Gemmata palustris: one gene and its partner. The protein of the gene in region 2 interacts with the protein of the main gene of each other region in a pairwise test. Links are inferred from orthologs where the notes say so. Each region holds a gene or a part of one and is shown on either strand. Other genes may lie near its edges. The genes, in order: J8F10_RS17310 and rsfS.

Region 1 (3,189 bases), 2.4 Mb from region 2 along the record:
CGGCGCAACGACCGGCGCCTCGCGCGGCGGTTGCCGGCCCTCGGGCGTGGGCGCGTGCTGTTCGACGCGGGCGTAGTGCGGCAAGTCGATGAAGACGACGTCCGCCTTGATCGTCGCGGCGGTCTTCATCGCGACGTATTCGGGCGAGTACGGCGTGAGCGGGTACCACACCGCGAACCGCGCGGGGATGTCCGGCGCCGCGCTCGCGTACCCGTTCAGCCCGAGAACGTTGTCGTCGTCGCGGTACGACGAGTAGATGGCGACCGGCGGCGCGGTGGCGGTATCAACGACGTGCGGAATGAGGTCGTTCGCCTCGAACGGCCCCTCGATGAACACGACCTTCGGTTTGCGCGCGGCGATCGCGGCCTGAACGTGGCGCGCGGTGGTCGGCGAGTGGTGCCGCACCGGGAACCAGTACAGCGGGTCGGCGAGCACGGCGTCCACGCGCTTGGCGATCTCGGTCGCGTCGAGGCCGGCATCGGTTATTTGAGAAGACATGGCTCACCAGAGCGTAGAGAAGACAGATTTCACCGCAGAGGGCGCAGAGAACGCGGAGAAAACCAGTGAGAACCTTGAAAAGCAGATTCACCGCAGAGGGCACAGAGGGCGCGGAGAAAACCAAGAGAGAGTATTGAGAACGGTTCTTTTTCTCTGTGCTGCCGCGGTAATCACTCCGGAAACTCGCGCACGATGCGCTTGACACCGTCTATCATCCTGGTCACGTTGAAATTCATTAGCAATCCAAGGTGTAGGCCCGTTAAACGCAGATACGTGTTCACTTGCGCTTCGTGAATCCGCTCCAACCGCTCGACCGCTTTAAGTTCCACAATCACCAAACCGTTCACGCGCAGATCGATCCGGAAGCCGCAATCCACTGAGACGCCGCGGTAGCGCACGGGCAAGGAAAGTTGGCGCTCAACCGAGTACCCCCGATCGATCAATTCATATTCCAGGCACGCTTCGTAAGCGGACTCCAGCAAGCCCGGACCGAGTTCGCGATGAACCGCGATCGCTGCCCCAATAACGGTTTCGGATATCGCATTGAGTTGCTCTTTCACGCGCTCTCCGTTTTTGGGTTTTCTCTGCGCTCTCTGCGCCCTCTGCGGTGAAATCTGCTTTTTGCGTCTCTCTTGGTTTTCTCTGTGGTGAAAGCTGCCTTCTCTACGCTCACAACTGTTCCACGAGGGCGTCGTGGAACTCCTTCCAGCTCTTGTCCTTCGCGCCGCGCTTCTTCGCGACGACGGTCGCGTACTCCTTCAGCGCGACCTTGTCCTCCTGGTCCTCCTTCACCACTGCGCCGACCATGTTGCGCGCGATGTCCGCCGGGCCGACTTCCCCGGCGCCGAAGAACCGCGCGTGCAGCGCCGCGTCCAGCGCGACGCCGATCGCCTCGGCCGTGGAGAGCGTGGTGCTCGGCTTCTTGATGCTCACGCCATCGCTCGTTTTGCCGTTGCGGATCTCGCGGAACACTGTTGCGAGCAGTTCGATGACGGGCGGACTGAGCTTGGCCGGCAGGTTGTAGCGCTCGAGCAGTTCCGCGGACCGCTGCTGCACGATCTTCACTTCCGTCTTCTGGTCGCCCACGATCGGGATGTACACGTAGTTGAACCGGCGCTTCAGCGCGGCCGAGAGTTCGTTCACGCCCTGGTCGCGCGTGTTCGCGGTGGCGATGATGTTGAACCCCGGCTTGGCGAACACCATCGCGTCGCCGGGGAGTTCGGGCACCGCGGTCGCCTTGTCCGAAAGAATGGACACGAGCGCGTCCTGCACGTCGGGCACGCACCGCGTCAGTTCCTCGAACCGGAGCAGCGCCCCCTTCCGCATCGCGAGCATCGCGGGCGACGGGATCAGGTTCTCCGCCGTCGGCCCTTCCGTGATGATGCGGCCGATGTTCCACGAATACTTGATGTGCTCTTCCGTGGTGCCCGCGGTGCCCTGGATCGTGAGCAGCGACGTGCCGCAAATCGCCGCCGCGAGGTGTTCCGATAACCAGCTCTTTCCGGTGCCGGGTTCGCCCACGAGCAACAGCGCCCGTTCCGACGCGAGCGTGACGATGGAGCGCTCCACGACGCCGTCGTCGCCGAAGAACTTCCGCGTGATCGGCACTTCGACGCTCTTGCCGTTGATCGTCGCTTTGAGGCTCTTCCCGCCGGTGACGTAAGCGAGCACCGCGCGCGGCGACAGTTTCCAGTTGGTCGGCGGCGTCTCGGTGTCGTTCTGTCGGAGCGCTTCGAGTTGGTCCGCGTACCGCTTCTCGGCGGGCTCGCGGAGCACGGTTTCGGGGCTGACCGCGCCACTATCGGCAGTGGCTTGCGGCGCGGGCGCGGCGGCGGGTTTCTTGGCCATGTGTCGTGCTGAGTTGGTGAACCCCGCACGCGAGTGCGGAGGGTGAGTGAACCCCGCGGGGTGCGGGGTTCGCCGGGTTACGATCGGAAGTCCATTGCCTTGAGCAGCGCGGCCTTGTTCACGTTCTCCTTCGAGATCGTGATGTAGTCCGGGCTACTGGGGAAGGTCGAGAGCGGTTGAAACACGAGCCGGCAGCGCTCGTAGTGCATCAGCCCGAAGAGCGGCGGGTTCGCGCCGCGCACCTTGCGGACCTCGTCGATGCACTTCTTGAGCGCCTTGCCCTCGGCCCCCGCGCCAATGAGTGCGTGGAGGGTGAGTGCGCCCATCGTGATCGGGTAAACGGTCTGGCCGGGTTCGTCGCCGTCCTCGGCCTTACCGATCTCGTAATCGCGGAGCACGACCTCTTCTTGCAGTTCGGTGTCGAGATCGAGCGGACCGGGAACGTGCTTCGCCAGGCGATCGAGCGCACTCTGAGGGGACCACGCGAGGAACCGGCCCCACTCGGTGAACGGCTTACCCACTGCGATCGTACTCGTGTCGGTCAGCGATAAACGCCAGCCACCGACATCGTCACCGGAAACGGTCGCATTCGCGATGTTCAGCGTCGTGCGTTCGAGGAACAAGAACGGCGCGAATTTTTGCTTTTGTGGCAGGTGCAAGAACCCCTCCGGCGGGATGTCCTGCCCTTTCTTGATTGGGAACACCGCGGACCAACTGAGCTTCTGGCCGGCCTTCACAGGACCGGCGTCCGCGACCACACGCAGCCGAAACTCGAACATCACGAAGGCATTTTCTGCGACCTTCTTCACCGCACCGAGGCACACGACCTCCACCGCGGGCAGC
Region 2 (3,177 bases):
TGACGATGGCGTTCGCCGGGAGCCGGGCCATGTCCTGGCGCGACTGTTGGTCCACACCGGCCGTGTGCGCGGTCAGAATAATGTTATCGAGTCCGAACAGCGGGTTCGTTTTCGGCGGCTCGACCTCGTACACGTCCAACCCGGCTCCCGCGATTTTGTTGGCAACGAGCGCTTCGTACAAGTCCTTTTCGTGAACCACGCCCCCGCGCGAGGTGTTCAACACGAACGCGGTCGGCTTCATGAGCGCGAGCGTCTCGCGGTTGATGAGGTTCTTCGTGAGCGGCGTTTTCGGGACGTGCAGCGTGACGATGTCCGACTGCTTCAGCAGCTCTTCGAGGGGCACGAGTTTGACGTTGTGAGCCGCGGCGAAAGCGTGATCCGGCTCGATTTCGGTCGCGATCACGTTCAGGTCGAAGGGAACCGCGCGCTTCGCCACGGCCTTCCCGATGCGCCCGAGCCCGACGATCCCGAGCGTCTGCCCGCGGAGGTTACCGACCGCCCGGCGCGGCCACAAACCGGCCCGGATTTCGGTGTCCTGTTCCCGCAGTTTGCGAGAAAGCGCGAGCATGAGCATGAAGGCGTGTTCGGCGACCGCGTCCTGGTTCGTGCCGGGCGCGTAACACACCGCGACGCCGTGATCGGTCGCAGCTTGTAGGTCCACCGCGTCGTACCCGACCCCCGCACGGGCGATGACCTTCAGGCCCGCGCCCGCGGCCGCGGCAATCACTTCCCGCGTGTAGGGTTCGCTGCCCGCGAGCGAGGCGACGCACCCCGGCAACTGGGCGAGCAGTTCCGCCACACTCATCTGTTGTTCGGTAAGAACGTTGTCGCGCGGCGGGTATTCAATAGTATATCCCGCTCCCCGAAGAATGGGGCCGTAGGTGAACTCGATCTCGCGGAGCGGGGCGGGAGCGACGAGGACGCGGCGACTCATGGGAGATTGCTTCGGGTTCAAAATTGGTGAGCCGGGTAGCGAAAGCAGAAGAGCCGGTACGGTCGAGTCGGTGAATGGAGCCGCAGTAATGTGGTTCCGAACCCCGTGTCTCCCGATACCCGGTACCCGGTGTTACGAGAAGGATACAGATTCGCGTCCGTGTTGTGAATGACGCGCCCGGAAACGAACCCGCGACTAGGACACGGTGTCCGTCCGCCAAGCCCCGGACCCACGGATTTGAAGGCTTTGTTAAGGTCGGGGCGGCGGGACGTTAGGATTAGGGAACAAAAGTAGGGGCTGGGGCGCGTTTAATGCGCCGCATTTTGTGAATCGAGGCCATGTTGCTTGACGCATGACACAACCCGGCTGATGATACATTTAGAAGGTGCGGACGTCCCGCACCGCGCATCAGCCGGCATGGCTCGGTCGACGAATCGACCCCGGAGGAAGGCCCACGACAACGGTGCATTTCACACCTGTTGGGACGCGGCACCCCGCCCCTCCGGAGGCAACACCCATGCCCTGAAGGAGGCCACTTGAACACCGCTACGTTGAACACGGTGAGCACGGTGCCCGCCCCACACTCCGCCCGCCCCATTAGCAGCGCCCTTCACCGGGCCTGCCTCGCGGCGAGAACCATCGCCGACAACAAGGGGCGCGACATCTTGGTGCTGGACCTCCGTCCCTGCACCCCTTTGTTCGATTACTTCATCATCGCCACCGGCGCCAGCCGCCGCCAGATTCACACTCTGGCCGAGGAAACGGACGCCGCCCTCCGCGCCGAAGGGGACACCCGCATCGGCATCGAAGGGTACGAGGCGAGTAAGTGGATCGTGCAGGACTACGGCGACATCATGATTCACGTGTTCGACCCCGACACCCGCGACTACTACAAGCTCGAAGAGCTGTGGGCGGACGCGATCAAGGTGGACTGGGAGAACGAAGACTAAACCCGCTACCGCTCACGGGATGTTCCCGTGAGCCTTCCTATAACGAACCTGTCGGCCGAACTGCGCCTCTAAGGGGTGTCGGTTTCGGCCGACAGTCGCTTTAGCCGAGACCCCCGGGCCGCTGAGATGAACCTGCTGACGCAAATCCGTTCGCTGTTCGAGCCGGCGCTGACCGCACTCGCGCCGGACCGAGCAAAGGTACCGGACCTGCTCGCCGCCATCAAACCGGCCTCGAACGCGGACCACGGCGACTACCAGGCGAACTGCGCGATGGCGCTGGCGAAGACTTTGAATCGCCCAAAAGAAGCGCAACAAGTCGCGAAAGAGATCATCGCCGCCCTTCCCGCCAACGACGTGTTAGAAGCTCCCACGGTCGCGGGTCCGGGGTTCATCAATCTGCGCCTGAAACCGGATTTCCTCGCCAAAGCGATTGCGGGAATCGCCACTGACGCGAAGCTCGGTGTTTCACTTGCGGTGAAATCGAAGAGGTTCGTAATCGACTACAGTTCGCCGAACGTGGCGAAACCGCTCCACGTCGGGCACCTCCGCAGCACGATCATCGGCGACGCACTTACTCGCGTCCTCCGGTTCCTCGGTCACACGGTCATCGCCGACAACCACCTCGGTGACTGGGGGACACAGTTCGGCATCCTGCTCTACGGATACCGCACGTTCCTCAACAAAGAGGCGTACAAAAAGAACCCCGTGCGCGAACTCGCGCGCCTGTACGTTCTCATCCGCAACCTCACGACGACCGTCGATATTTTGTCGCGCGGGTTCACGCACCACCGCGACGAGGCCGCGTTCCAGACGAACGCGGTCGCGGAACTGACGCGCGTGTACATCAACGGGCTGAAGCGCGCGAGTGATCCCGACGACTATGACGACGAGGGTGGGGCGAAAGGGCCGCCCGCTCCCAACCCAGTCGCGAACGCTTGTCGCGAGGAAACTGCAAAACTCCACACCGGCGACGCGGAGAACCTGAAACTGTGGCACGAGTTCATGCCGCCGTGCATGGAGGAGATCCACAAGGTTTACAGGAAGCTCGAAATCCTGCCGTTCGACCACGAGCACGGCGAGAGCTTCTACCAGCCCATGCTCACCGACGTGGTCGAATCGATCCAGGCCGCGGGGGTGTCGGAAGAGGGCGAGGGGGGATCGCTCATCATCCGCTTCGGGCCGGAGAACGTGTCTCTGATCCGCAAGCGCGACGGCGCGTTCACCTACACCACCACCGATCTCGCGACGGTCAAGTACCGCGCCGAGACGTTCAAGCCGGATGTGGCGCTGTAC

The links.
Region 1: the proteins of rsfS (region 2) and J8F10_RS17310 interact in binary tests that used the Escherichia coli proteins (3 or more experiments, as listed by UniProt). The link is inferred for Gemmata palustris from one-to-one orthologs.

Annotation. Positions count from the first base shown.
Region 1 is NZ_JAGKQQ010000001.1:4,201,536-4,204,724, forward strand. Bases 258-3,125 are described here. They hold J8F10_RS17310 (ATP-binding protein), read right to left. Parts: upstream 2,347-3,125; coding sequence 1,168-2,346; downstream 258-1,167. Other genes in these bases: J8F10_RS17300 (DUF5682 family protein), read right to left, coding at 258-498; J8F10_RS17305 (GxxExxY protein), read right to left, coding at 669-1,058; J8F10_RS17315 (hypothetical protein), read right to left, coding at 2,424-3,125. Also shown: more of J8F10_RS17300, read right to left, coding at 1-257; more of J8F10_RS17315, read right to left, coding at 3,126-3,189.
Region 2 is NZ_JAGKQQ010000001.1:1,807,043-1,810,219, forward strand. Bases 322-3,177 are described here. They hold rsfS (ribosome silencing factor), read left to right. Parts: upstream 322-1,470; coding sequence 1,471-1,884; downstream 1,885-3,177. Other genes in these bases: J8F10_RS07295 (phosphoglycerate dehydrogenase), read right to left, coding at 322-934; argS (arginine--tRNA ligase), read left to right, coding at 2,011-3,177. Also shown: more of J8F10_RS07295, read right to left, coding at 1-321. UniProt on the Escherichia coli protein: Functions as a ribosomal silencing factor. Interacts with ribosomal protein uL14 (rplN), blocking formation of intersubunit bridge B8.